Regions from separate parts of the Streptomyces sp. NPDC093109 genome, predicted to be linked through region 4. Evidence: riboswitches for the same ligand, from Rfam matches in the RefSeq annotation. Region 4 holds a riboswitch; each other region holds the start of a gene.
What was found. Region 4 has a riboswitch for cobalamin ahead of AB0389_RS22230 (ribonucleoside-diphosphate reductase subunit alpha). Riboswitches for the same ligand answer to the same signal wherever they lie in the genome.
Positions count from the first base shown of each region.

Region 1 (4,417 bases), on a different contig from region 4:
CCAGACCCCGGTAGAGGGAGGAGGCCGCCTCGGGCAGCTTGTCGTTCGCCGCCGAGGTGGAGAGCGTCGACAGGACGGCGAGACCGAGGGCGCCACCGATCTGCTGCGCGGTGTTGAGCAGCGCGGAGGCGCTCCCGGTGTCCTGGTGCGCGACCCCGCTGACCGCGCCGAGCGTCATCGGGACAAAGCTCATGCCGAGGCCGAGACCGGTGACGAACATGGCCGGCATCAGATGCGCCGCGTACGACGAACCCGGCTCCAGCGTGGCGAACCAGAGCATGCCCACGGCCGCCACCACCAGGCCGGGCCCGGCGATCAGCCGGGGGGCGTACCGCGCGACGAGCTTGGAGCTGATGCCCGCCGCGGCGGCCATGCCGAAGCTGAAGGGCAGATACGCGAAGCCGGTCCTGACCGGGCTGTAGCCGAGGATCAGCTGCATGTAGAGCGTCAGGAAGTAGAAGGTGGCGAACATGCCCGAGCCGATGAACAGCATCGTCCCGTAACTCCCCCACCGGTTCCGGTCCTTGAAGAGCCGCAGCGGCATCATCGGGTGCGCGGTGCGGGCCTGGAGGAAGAGGAACACGGCCAGCAGCACGACCGCGGCGGCGAAGGATGCGAGAGTCAGGCCGTTGGTCCAGCCGTGCTCGCCGCCGCGGGTGATGCCGTACACCAGGGAGATCAGACCGCCGGTGCCGGTGATCGCGCCGGGGACGTCGAGACGGCCGGTGTCGCGTTCGGCCTCGACGAGGTAGCGGGTACCGGCGAGGACGGCCAGGCCGATCGGGATGTTGACGAAGAAGACCCAGCGCCAGTCGAGTACGTCGGTGAGCACACCGCCGAGCAGCAGCCCGACCGTGGCGCCCACGCCGCCCATGGCCGCGTAGACGCCCATCGCCGTGTTGCGCTCCTTGCCGACCGGGAACGTCGTGGTGATCAGCGCCAGGGCGCTGGGCGCGGCGAGCGCGGCGCCGGCTCCTTGCAGAACACGGGCGGCGAGCAACAGCCCCTCGTTCGGCGCCAGTCCGCCGAGCAGCGAGGCCAGGGTGAAGACGGCGATCCCCACCCGGAACACGCGCCGCCGTCCGTACAGGTCACCGGCCCGCCCGCCGAGCAGCAGCAGCCCGCCGAACGCCAGCGCGTACGAGTTGACGATCCAGGCCAGATTCGCGTCGGACACGCCGAGATCGGTCTGGATGGCGGGCAGGGCGATATTGGTGATCGTGGCGTCGAGAACCACCATCAGCTGGGCGGCGGCGATCACGAACAGGGCCAGCCCGAGATGTCGCCCGCCCCCGGGTGAGGCTCCGGAGGCATCCGGCCCTGCGGTGGCGACGGGCGTTGTGGAGTGCGCAGACATGGAAAGAGGCTCCAAGGAACGGGGACGGATTAATCCCCGGAACAGGAAACGGACTCGCCGCTGAGTCAATTCCTGATCCGGGAAAAAGCAAAGACTGAACCACCCCCGGAATTTCCGGTGGAGTGGGGTACTCGCTGATGCAATCCGAGGGAAGGACGCCGATACGGCATACAACTTGCGCTCGGGACGAATACGCACACTAACACCCTGTGGCCTGCCCGTACGGCCGTTCCGGAGACGTTCGCCATGTGATGGTTCTCGCGCTTGACGGCACGCCCCCGGGTGTGGGCACACAGCAGGCGGAGAATGCATGGAACCCATTTGCGCTTTCCCGGAAAGTGTGGACACACACCGGCGCGGAGAATTCCGAAAATTGTCTGCCGACGCACGCCGCGTTCGAATAGGCGCCTACACCCGGTCCACAGGCGCCGCAAGGGCGTCCACCGCGGCTCCCGTGTCCCAGGTCACGTTCCGGAACGTGGGCGGTGTCGGCCGCGGCCCCGCCCACGCTCTACCCTGTCGGATGCAGCTGGTTCGCCCTGCCCGCCAGGCAGACGCGTCGTAAGAGGGAACCCGGTGGGAATCCGGGACTGCCCCGCAGCGGTGAGTGGGAACGACCGCCGTCATACGCACTGGATCCGGCCAGGATCCGGGAAGCGACGGCCAGTAGGAATCTGGAATCTGCCTCGGCAGAGCTGCCCGCGAGTCCGAAGACCTGCCCGTTGCCCGTACGCGACCATTCGCGTACGGATATCCCGGTGACCTCGTGGGCGGGTCGGCGTACATATCGGACGGACGAGCGCGCCCGGGGCGCGGTACTGGTCCGTGCGGTCCGTCACCCCTTCGCGCTCGCGTCCCGTCGCCGGGATGTTCAGGAGTCATCTCGCGAAGGAGATTTCCGTGACAGCGAAGTCCGCAGCCGCGGCAGCACGGGCGACCGTGTACGGCTACCCCCGCCAGGGACAGCACCGGGAACTGAAGAAGGCCGTCGAGGGGTACTGGAAGGGCCGCGTCACCGCGGAAGCCCTCCGGGAGACGGCCGTCGGGCTGCGCCGGGCCAACTGGCGGCAGCTGGCTGACGCCGGCGTCGACGAGGTGCCGACCGGTGACTTCTCGTACTACGACCACGTCCTGGACACCAGTGTCATGGTCGGTGCCGTCCCCGCACGGCACCGCGCGGCCGTCGAGGCCGACGCGCTCGACGGCTACTTCGCGATGGCCCGCGGCACCCAGGACGTGGCGCCGCTGGAGATGACCAAGTGGTTCGACACGAACTACCACTACCTCGTCCCCGAGCTGGGCCCCGACACCGTCTTCACCGCCGACTCCGCCCGGCAGGTCGCCGAGCTGACGGAGGCTCTGGCGCTCGGGCACACCGCCCGGCCGGTCCTCGTCGGCCCCGTCACGTATCTCCTGCTGGCCAAGCCCGCGCCCGGGGTGGCGGCCGGTTTCGAACCGCTGACCCTGCTGGACCGGCTGCTGCCCGTCTACGCCGAGGTCCTCGCCGATCTGCGCGCCGCCGGCGCCGAGTGGGTGCAGCTCGACGAGCCCGCGCTGATCGAGGACCGGACGCCCGCCGAACTGGCCGCCGTCGCCCGTACGTACCGCGACCTCGGCGGCCGGACCGACCGGCCGAAGCTGCTCGTCGCCTCCTACTTCGACCGGCTGGGCGAGGCGCTTCCCGTGCTGGCCAAGGCACCGGTCGAGGGCCTGGCACTCGACTTCACCGGCGCGGCGGCGGCCAATCCGGCCGATCTCGCCGCCGTCGGCGGACTGCCAGGAAAGCGGCTCGTCGCGGGCGTCGTCAACGGCCGCAACATCTGGATCAACGACTTCGAGAAGTCGCTGGCCACCCTCACCACCCTCCTCGGCCTCGCCGACCGGGTCGATGTGGCCGCGTCCTGCTCCCTCCTGCACGTTCCGCTCGACACCGCCGCAGAACGGGACATCGATCCGGAGATCCTGCGCTGGCTCGCCTTCGCCCGGCAGAAGACCGCCGAGATCGTCACCCTGGCCAAGGGGCTGGCCGAGGGCACCGGTGCCATCGCCGGGGAGATCGCCGCCAACCGGGCCGCCCTCGCCTCCCGTACGGCCTCGGCGATCACCCACGACCCGGCCGTACGGGCCAGGGCCGCCGCCGTCACCGACGCCGACGGCCGCCGCTCGCGGCCGTACGCCGAGCGCGCCGGCACCCAGCGCGCCCGCCTCGGGCTGCCGCTGCTGCCGACGACCACCATCGGCTCGTTCCCGCAGACCGACGACTTGCGGACGGCCCGCGCCGACCTGCGCGCGGGACGGATCGGCACCGCCGGGTACGAGGAGCGCATCAGGGCCGAGATCGCCGAGGTCGTCTCCTTCCAGGAGAAGGCCGGCCTCGATGTCCTGGTGCACGGCGAGCCCGAACGCAACGACATGGTCCAGTACTTCGCCGAGCGGCTCACCGGCTACGTCGCCACCCGCGGCGGCTGGGTCCAGTCGTACGGCACCCGCTATGTCCGGCCGCCGGTGCTCGTCGGCGACATCTCGCGCCCCGAGCCGATGACGGTGCGCTGGACGTCCTACGCGCAGTCGCTCACCGGACGCCCGGTCAAGGGCATGCTCACCGGGCCCGTCACCATGCTCGCCTGGTCCTTCGTCCGCGACGACCAGCCGCTCGGCGACACCGCGCGCCAGGTCGCCCTCGCCCTGCGCGACGAGGTCAACGACCTTGAGGCGGACGGCACTTCGGTGATCCAGGTCGACGAACCCGCCCTGCGCGAGACACTGCCGCTGCGCGCCGCCGGCCGCGCCGCGTATCTGGACTGGGCGACCGAGTCGTTCCGCCTCACCACCGGTGGCGTACGCCCGGACACCCAGATCCACACCCACATGTGCTACGCCGAGTTCGGTGACATCGTCCAGGCCATCGACGACCTCGACGCCGATGTCATCAGCCTGGAGGCGGCCCGCTCCCATATGCAGGTCGCCCGCGAACTCGCCGCGCACGGCTACCCCCGCGAGGCGGGTCCCGGTGTGTACGACATCCACTCGCCGCGCGTACCGAGCGCCGAGGAGGCCGCC
Region 1 covers NZ_JBFBEZ010000004.1:53,919-58,335, forward strand. Annotated here, with positions in the region: gene AB0389_RS06200 (MFS transporter) at 1-1,357, opposite strand, end outside; cobalamin riboswitch at 1,871-2,095, shown strand; gene metE (5-methyltetrahydropteroyltriglutamate--homocysteine S-methyltransferase) at 2,258-4,417, shown strand, end outside.
Region 1: linked by a shared signal. The riboswitch ahead of metE (5-methyltetrahydropteroyltriglutamate--homocysteine S-methyltransferase) and the one ahead of AB0389_RS22230 (ribonucleoside-diphosphate reductase subunit alpha) in region 4 are both predicted to bind cobalamin.

Region 2 (4,417 bases), on a different contig from region 4:
TCACCTCGCGGCCGTCGACGAGCAGCGGGCCGGCCTCGGTGAGGGGGATGCCGAGCGACTCGACGGCGTGGCCGAGGGTGGAGGAGCCGTCGGTGCGCAGGGCCGTACGCCCCTGACGCCGCTCGGCCGGGACGAACAGGCGCAGTTCGTGGGCGAAGTCGATCTGGATCTCTGGTCCGTTCACGCGGCCAGGATGTCACCGGGGGAGGGGAGGGGCCATGGGGTTGTTCCGCGGTTATTCCGCCGGGTCCGGCGGTTATTCCGCCGGGTCCCCCGGGCGCAGATCGAGCCGCCAGTCGTTGCAGCGCATCGGACGCCCCGGTGGGTACTCCAGCTCGCATTCGTCCCGCAGGGAGAACCCGGCTCTGCGGCACAGCCGGTTCGACGGCGGGTTGCCGACGGACGGGAAGGCGTGCAGATAGCGGTGTCTGCCCTCGGCGCGCGCCTGGTCCACCACCCCGGCCACCGCCGTGACCGCGATGCCCCGGCCCTGGTGGGCGGCGAGCACCGCCCAGCCCGTCTCGTACACCTTCCGGCCCTGCCAAGTCTGCTCCCAGAAGCCGACCGTGCCGACGGCTTCGCCGTCCGGGGCGAGGGATATGCGGAACATCCGGCCCCGGCCCCTGCGGTCGGCGCTCAGTGCGACATAGCGCTTGTGCCGTTTGAGCAGCTGTTCCTCGGTCTCCGGGCCGCCGAGATGGTGCATCAGCTCCGGTGCGTTGGCCGCGCGGAGCAGGTCGAGGTCGCGCTCCGACCAGGGGGTGAGCCGTACTCGCGGCGTCGTGGACTCCATGTCCGGCACTGTAGGACGGAGGTCTGACAGGGCGGGAACCGCGCTGGGTCCGCTCCGGAACGGCTTCTCCTACCGCGGCAGCCGGGACGTAAACCGAACTGGCGAACACTCGCAATCATTGGTTGGACGGGACTGGACGGGTGCACGGCGGGCAGACGTCTTGCAGGGACCACTATCCGTAGCGGTTGTGCGACAAGGAGGGGACGGAAGACATGGAGATTTCCGGCATCATCACGGCCATCGTGATCGGCATCGTCATTGGTGTGCTGGGTCGGCTCGTCGTGCCCGGGCGCCAGCGCATCGGTGTGCTGCTGACCGTTCTGGTGGGCATCGTCGCGGCTCTGATCGGCACGGCCCTCGCGGCTGGGCTCGGTGTCGCGAATACCAAGGGGATCGACTGGATCGAGCTGATAATCCAGATCGGTCTGGCAGCGGTGGGTGTCGCCGCGCTGGACCGGGTGAAGGGCCGGGGCTGACCGGCTGACCCGCCGGGGCAGCCGGGGTTGACCGGCCGGGGCCGGCTGTCCTGCCGGGCTCATTCGTGGAGCGGGCGGCCGACGCGTAGATTCCAGCGGCCGTTGCGCCCGCTGAGTTCGGTGACGGACAGGGGACGTACGTCAAGCCTCCAGAACGTCTGCGGAGGTGCGCCGAGGGCGTGGACGGTGGCGGCGCGGATGAAGTCGGGTTCGGCGACGACGACGAGGCGCCCGCCGGTTCCGGTCGCGTCGTCGCCGTGGGCCGCGCCGGCCGTGTCCAGCCAGTGGGCGACGCGGGTGTGGAAGTCGCGCAGGGACTCTCCGCCGTGCGGTGCGGCGTCGGGGTCGGACAGCCAGGCGGCCACCGACTCCGGTTCGGCGGCGGCCACTTCGTCCAGGGTCCTGCCCTGCCAGCGGCCCATGGCGCACGGCGCGAGGGCGTCCAGCGGGGCGGTGGTCAGGCCGAGGGCCTGAGCGGTCCGGTGGCAGCGGCGTGTGGGGGCGGCGTAGTGGGCCGTGGCGCGGGGGAAGGTCTCCCGTACGGCTTCGGTCTGGCGCAGACCGGTGGCGTCGAGCCCGTCGTCGTCGCTGTCGTGGTCGCTCTCGCTTTCGCCGAAGCGGGCCTCGCGCAGGGCGGTGCTGATGGCGGGGGCGATGAGGGACACATGCAGTGACAGCTGTGTGGTCATGGTCATACGTGGGGGCCAGTTCCTGGGCGAAGGGCCTCTTGGCCCGCTTGTCGGTTCGCGGTACCTTCACGTCGATATCACGACGGCGAGACGGAAGTCCGGTGAGAGTCCGGCACGGTCGCGCCACTGTATGCCGGGGACCGGCCGCGTACCAGGCGGCGGGTTCCGGGTGAGTCAGACCCGATGGCCGTCGTCAGAGCTCCACTTATGGGACGCGAGTTCCCCAAGGAGGTTGTGTCATGGCGCAGTCCATAGCGCATCCGGTCATTTCTCCCGCCGACGCCGGTACCCCGGTGACCCCGCTCCCGCTGCGCGCGGTGCTCCCGTGGGCCGTGTTCGTGGGCACGCTCATGCTGGTGCTCCTCTACTTCGTCGGCGCCGAGCAGGGCGCGACGTCGGTGTTCTCCGGTGCGGGGGTGCACGAGTGGGTGCACGACGGCCGTCATCTGCTCGGCTTCCCCTGCCACTGACCACTGACGGAGATCACGCACATGCATGCCTCCACCGTCAGAAACCTCCTGGTCCGCGGCATGATCGCGGGCGTGCTGGCCGGACTTGTCGCGTTCGGACTGGCCTATTTCGCGGGCGAGCCCTCCGTACGGGCCTCGATCGCGCAGGAGGAGGCCCACTCCGCGCCGGCGCATGAACACGGCGACGGCGACGGAGAACAGGGTTCATCCGATTCCGATTCCGCTTCAACTTCTGGTTCCGCAGGCCATTCACATGGAGATGAGGAGGAAGAACTGGTCAGCAGGCCGGTGCAGTCGACGTTCGGGCTGGCCACCGGTGTCCTGGTGTACGGGGTGGCCGTGGGCGGCATCGCCGCCCTGGTCTTCGCCGTCGGCCTGGGCAGGCTCGGCAGGTTCGGGCCGCGGGCGACCGCGGCGCTGATCGCCGGGGCGGCCTTCACCACCGTCTGTCTGGTGCCGTTCCTGAAGTATCCGGCGAACCCGCCCGCGGTCGGAGACGCGGACACGATAGGCCGGCGCACCGCGCTGTATTTCCTGATGATCCTGCTGAGCGTGCTGTTGGCGGTCGCCGCGGTCATCGCGGGCCGACGGCTCGCGCCGCGGCTGGGCAACTGGAACGCGTCGCTCGCCGCCGGTGCCGGTTATGTCGTCGCCGTGGCCGTGGCGTGTCTCGTACTGCCCGCGAACACCGACGCCATCCCGGAGACCTTCCCGGCGGCGCTGCTCTGGGAGTTCAGACTGTCGTCGATCGCCGTGCAGGCGGTGCTCTGGACAGCCTTCGGGCTGATATTCGGCGCGCTGGCGGAGCGGATGCTCCGGGCCGGGACGGAGGACAGCGCGGCCGAGGGCGGGGTGGCCGAGGGCGGCGCGGCGCGGACGGCGGCCGAACCGGCGCGCTGACGGGCCCGCGCTGACGGGCCCGCGCTGACGGGCCCGCGCTGATGGGCTCGCGGCGGCGGGCGCCGGTGCCTCGGCGGGGAGCGGTGGCGGGGAGAAGTAGAGTTCGAGGTCGGTTTTCTCCCAGTTCAGAAGCTCCGAGGTGTACGGCAGTGAGCATCCCGCCCCGCGAGGGCCACGGGCCTCATCAGGCCCCTGTGCCTGATGAGGTTCCCGAGGCCGGTGAGGCCGAGGCCCGTGTGACAGTCGTCGGGATCGGCGCCGACGGCTGGAGCGGGCTCACCGACGCCGCGCGGGCGGCGCTGCGCCGTGCCGAGGTGGTCATCGGCGGCCCGCGCCAACTGGCGCTGCTTCCAGGGGCGGAGGCAGGGGCAGGGGCAGGGGCTGAGACGGGGGCGGAAGCCGGGACAGGCGCGGGGGAGTGCGCGGGCGAGCGGGTCGCGTGGCCGACGCCGCTGCGGCCCGCCGTACCCCGGCTGCTGGCCGCGTACGCCGGCCGCCGTCTCGCCGTACTGGCCAGCGGGGATCCGATGTTCTACGGGATCGGGCGGGCCCTCGCCGAGGAGGCGGGGCCCGGTGCGCTGCGGGTGCTGCCGCATCCGTCGTCGGTGTCGTACGCCTGCGCACGGCTCGGCTGGCCGGTGGAGGACACGGAGGTCGTCACGCTCGTCGGCCGCCCCACCGCGACGTTGGCCGCCGCGCTGCACCACGGGCGCCGGGTGCTGGTGCTCAGCGCCGGGGCCGCGACGCCCGCCGAGGTGGCGGCGCTGCTGCGGGAACGGGGTTACGGACCGAGCCGGCTGCGCGTGCTCGAAGCCCTCGGCGCGGAGCGCGAACGGTGCGTCGAGGGACACGCGGCGGACTGGTCCGCGCCGGCCGGCGACCCGCTGAATGTCGTGGCGGTCGACTGCCGCCGCGCGGACGGCGCGCCGCGCCTCGGCGCCGTACCGGGGCTGCCGGATGCCTCGTACGAGCACGACGGCCAGCTCACCAAGCGCCATGTGCGCGCCGCGACGCTCGGCGCGCTGGCGCCCGCGCCGGGGGAGCTGCTCTGGGACGTGGGCGGCGGTTCGGGCTCGATCGGGGTGGAGT
Region 2 covers NZ_JBFBEZ010000002.1:35,540-39,956, forward strand. Annotated here, with positions in the region: gene AB0389_RS02545 (Mut7-C RNAse domain-containing protein) at 1-184, opposite strand, end outside; gene AB0389_RS02550 (GNAT family N-acetyltransferase) at 257-793, opposite strand; gene AB0389_RS02555 (GlsB/YeaQ/YmgE family stress response membrane protein) at 1,006-1,269, shown strand; gene AB0389_RS02560 (histidine phosphatase family protein) at 1,329-1,964, opposite strand; cobalamin riboswitch at 2,000-2,122, shown strand; gene AB0389_RS02565 (CbtB-domain containing protein) at 2,198-2,428, shown strand; gene AB0389_RS02570 (CbtA family protein) at 2,450-3,328, shown strand; gene cbiE (precorrin-6y C5,15-methyltransferase (decarboxylating) subunit CbiE) at 3,523-4,417, shown strand, end outside.
Region 2: linked by a shared signal. The riboswitch ahead of AB0389_RS02565 (CbtB-domain containing protein) and the one ahead of AB0389_RS22230 (ribonucleoside-diphosphate reductase subunit alpha) in region 4 are both predicted to bind cobalamin.

Region 3 (4,417 bases), on a different contig from region 4:
CGACGGCAGACAGGGCGTCCAGCGGCTGGCGCCCCTGGCCCAGCGGCTCGCCACCGACTTCACCACCGAGCCGCGCTTCGACAATCCGCGCGCCGTGCAACTACGGCTTCCCGGCTTCACCCTGGACTCGCTGGTGGGCCTCGGACTCACCATCCGGGACCTCTACGCGTCGGGATCGCCCGACCCCGAACGGGTCAGGAAGCTCGCGGACGACGCCTATGTCGCCGAGCTGGCCGGCGCGGTCGGCGGAGCACTCGGCGGAAAGGCCGGTGTCGCGCCCCGGCTCTTCCTCAAGAAACTCGTCAGCGATGTGCTGGACCGTATCGACCAGTTCGAGGACTTCGACCCGCGTCAGCACTACGCCCTCACCGTGCACACGGCGGAGTTGAGCGAGGTGGAACGGAACGCCGCGGCGGAGCCGGCGAACGCCGACGACGTCGAGCTGGAGCTTCCGTGACGGCACAGCCCGGTACACCTGAGGGGCCTGGGGGTCTCGATCCGCTGGACCGGCTGCATCCCGGGCTGGTCCATCACATCGTCAACACCCTTGGCTGGCCCGGACTCCGGCCGCTCCAGGAGGAGGCCGTCGCGCCCCTCATGGACGGCTCGGACGCCCTGCTGCTCGCCCCCACTGCCGGCGGGAAGACCGAGGCGGCGTCCTTTCCGCTGCTGTCACGGATGGACGCGGAGCGGTGGACCGGAACGTCGGTGCTCTACGTGTGTCCGCTGAAGGCGCTGCTCAACAACCTGCTGCCGAGGCTGGAGACGTACACCTCCTGGCTGGGGCGGTCGGCCGCGCTCTGGCACGGGGACGTTCCGCAGTCCCGCCGCAAGCGCGTCCTGCGCGAGCGCCCGGATGTACTGCTCACCACTCCGGAGTCGCTGGAGGCGATGCTGGTCAGCGCCAATGTCGACCATCGCGCTTTCTTCTCGGGGCTGCGGGCGATCGTCGTCGACGAGGTGCACGCCTTCGCCGGGGACGACCGGGGCTGGCATCTGCTGGCCGTACTGGAGCGGCTGGAGCGGGTGGTCGGCCGGCCGGTGCAGCGCGTCGGGCTCTCCGCGACGGTCGGCAACCCGGCGGAGCTGCTGAGCTGGCTGCAGGGGGCGGGCGCGGGGAAGCGAGAGGCGCGGGTGGTTGCGCCCCATCTGCGCGAAGCCGCGCCGGAGTTGCCGCCGCCCGGGGACGTCCAGCTCGACTACGTGGGGTCGCTCGCCAACGCGGCGACGGTGATCGCCGCCCTGCACCGGGGCGAGAAGCGCCTGGTGTTCTGCGAGTCCCGCCGGCAGGTCGAGAAGCTCGGTGAGGCGCTGCGGGCGAAGGGGGTCACCACCTTCCTGTCGCACGCGTCGCTGTCCGTGGACGAGCGGAGGCGGGCGGAGGAAGCGTTCGCTGAGGCGAGGGACTGCGTCATCGTCTCCACCAGCACACTGGAACTCGGCATCGACGTGGGCGACCTGGACCGGGTCATCCAGATCGACGCGCCCGCGACCGTGGCCTCGTTCCTGCAGCGTCTCGGCCGCACGGGCCGGCGGAGCGGTTCGCCGCGCAACTGTCTGTTCCTGGCCCTCGACGAGCCCGGTCTGCTCTCCGCGGCGGCCCTTCTCCTGCTCTGGTCCCGGGGCTGGGTGGAACCGGTCGTCGCACCGCCCGAACCCCGCCATATCGTGGCCCAGCAGGTTCTCGCGCTCTGCCTCCAGGAACACCGCGTCGGCGACCGGCTGTGGCAGGACTGGTGGGGCGGCCTAGGCCCCTTCGGACCCGCCGCCGAGCCGATCGTGCGTCATCTCCTCGACGAGGGCTATGTGGACCGGGACGGCGGGATGATGTTCATCGGCCCCGAGGCCGAACGGCGCTTCGGCTTCCGGCACTTCATGGACCTCACGGCGGTGTTCACCGCCGCCCCCGAGTTCACGGTCCTGTCGGGCCGTACGGAGATCGGCACGACGGATCCCGCCCTGCTCACGGACGAAGTCGTCGGTCCGAGAAGGCTGTTGCTCGCGGGACGCAGCTGGCAGGTCACCTACATCGACTGGTCGCGGCGGCGCTGCTTCGTCGAGCCGGTGGAGGGTGGCGGCCGGGCCCGCTGGGGTGCGGTGGGCTTCGCCCGTACCGCTTCGTACGAGCTGACGCGGGCGGCGCGCGAGGTCCTGCTCGGCGCGACGCCTCCGGTCGGCCTTACCCGGCGGGCCGAGGGCGCGCTGGCGCGGGCGCGTGACGACGGCGCCGAGCTGGTGCACGCGCACGGCACGGTGATCGTGCGGGGCGGGCAGGGTACGAGCGTGCGCTGGTGGACCTGGGCCGGGCACCGGGCCAACGCCACGCTCGCCGCCACACTCGGTTCGGTCTCCGACCCCGTGCAGCGTCCCGCCGACGCGTATGTCCGGTTGCGCGAGGACATCACGCCGGGGGAGTGGAAGAACGCCGTCGCCGAGGGCGTCCAGCGGTTGTCCCTGCCCTCCGTGGACCCGCGCGCTGTGGCCGGGCTGAAGTTCGGCGCGGCACTGCCACAGCGATTGGCCGAGGCGACCATGGCCGCCAGGCTGGCCGACCTCGACGGTGCTGCTGCCGCTCTCCGGGAGCCGTTCCAGTACGCGGTGGTCCGCGGGTGACTGGAAGGGCTGTTGGAAGGGCTGTTTTCGGCCCTGTGGTAGCTTGCGGGAGCCAGTCGAACCCATGTACGTGGGTCAGGGAATCCGGTGTGAATCCGGAGCTGACGCGCAGCGGTGAGGGGGACGGGCGGGGCATCGGCCACTGGACTGCCGTCCGGGAAGGCGCCTCGTTCGAGTGATCCTGAGTCCGAAGACCTGCTGGCCCCTCCGTTCCTGTTCGGGGACGGGGGAGCACCGTACGAACGGGCTCCGCGCATGGGCCCTCGAACGCAGAGGATCTTCCGTGCTGAACGCGCGCCCCTTCCGTATGTCTCTTGTGCGTAAGTCCGTTGTGCCTGTCGCTCTGCTCGTCGCGGGGGCGTTGACGCTCACCGCCTGTGGGGGTGACGGGGAGAAGTCAGAGGTGTCGGGCAAGGCCGGTGGCGGTCAGGCCGTCTCGGGGGGCGGGTATCCCCTCAGCCTCAAGAACTGCGGGCAGACCGTCACCGTCAAGGCCGAGCCCCGGCGGGCCGTGTCGCTCAACCAGGGCACCACCGAGATCATGCTCACGCTCGGGCTCGCCGACCGGATGGCCGGGACCGCGACCTGGACCGATCCGCTGCCCAAGGCGCTGGTCAAGGCCAATGCCGAGGTGCCGCGGCTGGCCGACAACAACCCCTCCTTCGAGAAGGTGCTCGACGCCGAGCCCGACTTCGTCGCGTCGTCCTTCATCTCGACCCTGGGCAAGGGCGGCGTCGCCACGCGGGCGCAGTTCGAGAAGCTCGGTGTGCCGACGTACGTCTCGCCGGCCGACTGCACCAAGAACGACAAGGTCGTGGGTACGGACGGCGCCCGGTCCACCCCGCTGACCATGGACGTCATCTACCAAGAGGTGGAGGACCTGGCCAAGGTCTTCGGTGAGGAGAAGCGCGGTGCGGAGGTCGTCGCCTCGCTGAAGGCGCGGATGGCCGCCGCCGTGGAGGGGATCGATCCCGTCAAGGCCAAGAAGACCACCGTCCTCTACTGGTTCGCGAACTCCGACTCCCCCTACATGGCCGGCTGCTGCGGCGCCCCCGGGATCATCACCAACGCGGTCGGCGCGAAGAACATCTTCGACGACACCCAGGACGAATGGCCCCAGATCAACTGGGAGACCGTCGCCGACCGCAACCCCGACTTCCTCGTCATCGGTGACCTCACGCGCAAGTCGCAGACCGCCGAGACCGCCGCGAAGAAGATCGAGTTCCTGGAGTCCAACCCCGTCACGAAGAAGATGGACGCGGTCAAGCACAAGCGGTACGTGCTGCTCAGCGGCCAGGCGATGAATCCGACCATCCGCACCGTCGAAGGGGTCGAGAAGGTCGCCGCCGCGCTGCGCGCGTACGCGCCCGCCAAGTGACCGGCGTACGAGGGACCGGCGTACGAATGACTGCCGAACGAGTGGCTGCCGCACGCGTGACGCGTGCGCGGCTGGGCCTCATGGCGCTCGGCGGCTTCGGGCTGCTGCTGCTCTCCGTCGCGCTCGCCCTCACCATCGGCCCCGCGGACATCCGCGTGGGTGACGTCTGGTCGGTCGTCGCCGCCCATCTCGGTGTCGGCGAATCGCACGTCACCCCGATCCGGGACGGCATCGTATGGAATCTGCGGCTGCCGCGCACCCTCCTCGCCGCCGTGTGCGGGGCCGGGCTCGCGGTGTGCGGGGCGGTCATGCAGTCGCTGCTGCGCAATCCGCTCGCCGACCCCTTTGTGCTCGGGGTCTCGTCCGGGGCGTCGACCGGCGCCGTGGTGGTCGTCGTCCTCGGGGTCGGCGGGGGCGTGGTCTCGC
Region 3 covers NZ_JBFBEZ010000020.1:46,078-50,494, forward strand. Annotated here, with positions in the region: gene brxD (BREX system ATP-binding protein BrxD) at 1-457, shown strand, start outside; gene AB0389_RS20405 (DEAD/DEAH box helicase) at 454-2,613, shown strand; cobalamin riboswitch at 2,650-2,831, shown strand; gene AB0389_RS20410 (ABC transporter substrate-binding protein) at 2,921-3,991, shown strand; gene AB0389_RS20415 (iron chelate uptake ABC transporter family permease subunit) at 4,072-4,417, shown strand, end outside.
Region 3: linked by a shared signal. The riboswitch ahead of AB0389_RS20410 (ABC transporter substrate-binding protein) and the one ahead of AB0389_RS22230 (ribonucleoside-diphosphate reductase subunit alpha) in region 4 are both predicted to bind cobalamin.

Region 4 (4,417 bases):
CGACTGGCTCTGGTCCAGGAACGGCGTACGCGCCGCAGCCATGTCGATCAGGCCGCGCTGCGGGATCTCCCACGCCGTACGGAACAGCTCCCGCACCTCCGCCGGGACCCAGGTGAAGCCCGCCACCGAGCCGCTGGACTCGCGCAGCGCCTCGCGGGTCTGCGCGTCCCAGACGCCGAGCCGCTTCAGCTCGTCCACCAGGTACGAGTTGACCTGGAGGAACTCGCCCGACAGCGTCTCGCGCTTGAAGAGGTTGGAGACCTGCGGCTCGATGCACTCGTACACGCCCGCGATCGAGGCGATCGTCGCCGTCGGGGCGATGGCGAGCAGCAGCGAGTTGCGCATGCCGGTCTTCGCGACGCGGGCGCGCAGCGCGTCCCAGCGCTCCGGCCAGGTCAGCTCCACGTCGTAGTGGTCGGGGTGCAGCACCCCGCGCGCGGTGCGCGTCTTCTCCCAGGCGGGGAGCGGGCCGTTGCGCTCGGCGAGGTCGCAGGACGCCTCGTACGCGGCGAGCATGATGCGCTCGGCGATCTTTGTGGAGAGCGCGGCGGCCTCGGGGGAGTCGAAGGGCAGGCGTTTCTTGAAGAAGACGTCCTGGAGGCCCATCGCGCCCAGGCCGACCGGGCGCCACTTGGCGTTGGAGCGGCCGGCCTGCTCGGTCGGGTAGAAGTTGATGTCCACGACGCGGTCGAGGAAGGTCACGGCCGTACGGACGGTCTCGTCCAGGCGCTCCCAGTCGATCTCGCCGTCGGCTTCTCTTACGAACGCGCCCAGGTTGATCGAGCCGAGGTTGCAGACGGCCGTCTCGCCGTCGTCCGTGACCTCCAGGATCTCCGTGCAGAGGTTCGAGGAGTGGACGGTGTGGCCGGGCTCGGCGGTCTGGTTGGCCGTACGGTTCGACGCGTCCTTGAAGGTCATCCAGCCGTTGCCGGTCTGCGCGAGGGTGCGCATCATCCGGCCGTACAGCTCGCGCGCGGGGAGGGATTTACGGGCCAGGCCGGCCGCTTCCGCCTCGCGGTACGCGGCGTCGAACTCGTCGCCCCACAGGTCGACCAGCTCCGGCACGTCGGACGGCGAGAACAGCGACCAGGTGCCGTCCGTGTCGACCCGGCGCATGAACTCGTCGGGGATCCAGTGCGCGAGGTTTAGATTGTGCGTACGACGCGCCTCCTCGCCCGTGTTGTCGCGCAGTTCGAGGAACTCCTCCAGGTCCGCGTGCCAGGTCTCCAGGTAGACACAGGCCGCGCCCTTGCGCCGGCCGCCCTGGTTGACGGCCGCGACGGACGAGTCGAGCGTGCGGAGGAAGGGGACGATGCCGTTGGAGTGGCCGTTCGTCCCGCGGATCAGCGAACCGCGCGAACGGATGCGGGAGTACGACAGGCCGATCCCGCCCGCGTGCTTCGAGAGCCGCGCCACCTGGTGGTAGCGGTCGTAGATGGAGTCCAGCTCGTCCAGCGGGGAGTCCAGCAGATAGCAGGAGGACATCTGCGGGTGCCGGGTGCCGGAGTTGAAGAGCGTGGGGGAGGAGGGGAGGTACTCCAGCCGGCTCATCAGCGTGTAGAGCCGGCCGACCTCGGTCACGGCCCGGTCGCTGTCGTCCTCGGCGAGGCCGGCGGCGACGCGCGCCATGAAGTGCTGGGGGGTCTCGATGACCTGGCGGGTGATCGGGTGCCGGAGGAGGTAGCGGCTGTAGAGCGTCCGGAGCCCGAAGTAGCCGAAGCGGTCGTCGGCGGCGGGGTCGATCATCGCGTCGAGCCGGTCCGCGTGGAGCGCCACGAAGGAGGCCGTACGGTCCGCGATGAGGCCCTCGCGGTGGCCGACGGCGACGGAGGCGGAGAACGACACGGCGCCCTGGGTGGCCGCCTCGTCCGCGATGGCGCGCGTCAGCAGTCCGGCCGCGAGCCGGGAGTACGCCGGGTCCTCGGAGATCAGCCCGGCCGCCGCCTCGGTGGCGAGCCCGCGCAGCTCGGCCGCGTCCGAGCGGGCGTTCCGGCCGCGCAGCGCGGCGGCGGCGACCCTGCCCGGATCGGTGTCGGGCAGATCGGCGGTCAGCTCGGTCAGGGTCCGCAGCAGCGCGGTGCCGGGACCGTCGGACGGCTCGGCGACCACTGCGGAAAGGTCCGCTGCGGAAAGGACTGAGGCCGGATCCGCTGGCGCGATGCTCACGGGGTGCTCTCCCTCGCTCGGCTCCGGGCCTGTACGGCGGGAGGGGAACGGGGGATCGCGGGCGCGGCGGTACGGCCCGGAGGCGGGCAGCACAGCGCGGCGCGTCCACCGGCCCAACCGCGAGGCCCGGACGTCTGGGCGTCCGGTTCGGGTCGAGCCGGACGCACCGTCGGCAGGTACCCGGACTCATGAGGGTGCGGCAAAGCGCACCATCACACACCGTTGCGGGACAGTTCCGGATTCGCACCGGATTCCCCTGCGTCGACAGCGAGGTTGAGCATACATCTGGGGGGCGGCTGCGATGCCACCCCCCAGATGTTGTGTCGCACGTCATTCTGGCGGCCTGTGTCAGACCTCATCGCTATCGTCGTACGCACTAGGAGGTGTCCCCTGTGACGGTCATCGATTACGAGTCCCCGATCCTTCCCGATGAGTTCGACGAAGCCACTCGTGTACTGGCCCGGACCACCCCGAGTATTCGGCTGGAACTCATCGACGGGAGGATCAGGAACAGGGTCCTGCCAGATGGGGACCACGGGCGCATCATGCAGTGGCTGACGCGCGTCTGTGTGCGGTCATGTCCCGAGCTGTGGCTCTATCCCCGGCAGGGACTCCAGGTACAGGCGTACCGGAAGGGCCGTGCCCGACCGGATGGCTCGGTGGCGCCCAGCGGCGCCTTTGTCGGTCAGGGCGAGTGGGCCGATCCGGCGCCCGTGCTGATGGCGGTGGAAGTCACCTCGTACGACTCGGACACCGACAGCCGTGACCGGGTCGAGAAGCCCCGGGCCTACGCCGAGACCGAGATCCCGCTCTATCTGCTGGTCGACCGCGAGCGCTGCGAGGTGACGGTCTACAGCGAGCCGGACGGCGGGCGCTACGAGAATGCCCACACGGTGCCGTTCGGCAAGGAGATCACGCTCCCTGACCCGGTGGGTGTCACGCTGGAGACGGAGCAGCTCAAGAACTGGGTGCGCTGACGCCGGGGGCCGGGGTGGCCCGGCTCCCGTAGTGGGTGCCGGGCCGCCCCGGCCGGGGCGTGATCCCGCTCAGCAGCAGCGGAAGCCCTCGCGGGGGTCTGCCTCGCGGGCGTCTGTGCGGGTGCGTTCGAAGGTTCGGCGGTCCATGATCTGGGCCGTGGGGGCGTGGGTTCGGGTGTGGGTGACGTAGTGGTCGTACGCGGATTCGCCGGTCAGCTCGCGTACGTACCAGCGGATCCGGGATGCTAGGTGGCGCAGCCGGGGGGTTGCCATCACGGGGTGCCGTTTCCGGTGCCTGCCGCCACCTTGGAGGCCTCAGCCGCTTCCGCTTCCGCTTCCGCCGCTGCCAGTTCCGCCTTCTCCTCCTGCGTGGGGATCAGGCCTGCCGGGGCCACGATCCGGGACTTGACGTACGGGGTTTCGGAGAGTTTCACGCTCTCCGGGTGACGGATCGCCTTGACGCAGACCCGCCCCGCGTCCGCCAGGACCACCAGGATGAGCAGCGCGAAGATCGCCGTGAGGACGCCGTCGACGAGGGAGTTGGTGACGACGGTGTGCATGTCGTCCATCGACTTGGCGGGTGGCAGGATCTCGCCCCGGTCGATGCCCGCCTGGTAGACGTCCCGCTGGGTGAAGAAGCCCACCTTGGGATTGTCGGAGAAGATCTTCTGCCAGCTCGCCGTGAGGGTGACGGCGGCGTCCCAGGCCAGCGGTACGGCGGTCACCCAGGCCCATTTCAGCCGGCCGGACTTGATGAGCAGCGTCGTGCAGACGGCCAGCGCCACCGCCGCCAGCAGCTGGTTGGCGATGCCGAAGAGCGGGAACAGCTGGTTGATGCCGCCCAGCGGGTCGTGCACGCCGACCCAGAGGAAGTAGCCCCAGCCGCCGACCACGACCGCGCTGGCGAACCAGACGCCCGGCTTCCAGCTGACCTGGCGCATCGGCTTGTACACGTTGCCGAGCATGTCCTGGAGCATGAAGCGGCCGACGCGGGTGCCCGCGTCCACCGTCGTGAGGATGAAGAGCGCCTCGAACATGATCGCGAAGTGGTACCAGAACGCCTTCATTCCGGCGCCGCCGATCACGGACGAGAAGATCTCCGACATGCCGAGCGCGAAGGTCGGCGCGCCGCCCGTCCGGGACAGCAGGCTGGCCTCCTCGACGTCCTTGGCGGCCTGCGCGAGCTGGTCGGGCGTGATGGTGAAGCCGAGGTTGGCGACCGCCTGGGAGGCGGATTCGACCGTACCGCCCATGAGTCCGGCGGGGGAGTTGAC
Region 4 covers NZ_JBFBEZ010000023.1:37,188-41,604, forward strand. Annotated here, with positions in the region: gene AB0389_RS22230 (ribonucleoside-diphosphate reductase subunit alpha) at 1-2,166, opposite strand, end outside; cobalamin riboswitch at 2,320-2,490, opposite strand; gene AB0389_RS22235 (Uma2 family endonuclease) at 2,559-3,143, shown strand; gene AB0389_RS22240 (YbdD/YjiX family protein) at 3,213-3,416, opposite strand; gene AB0389_RS22245 (carbon starvation CstA family protein) at 3,416-4,417, opposite strand, start outside.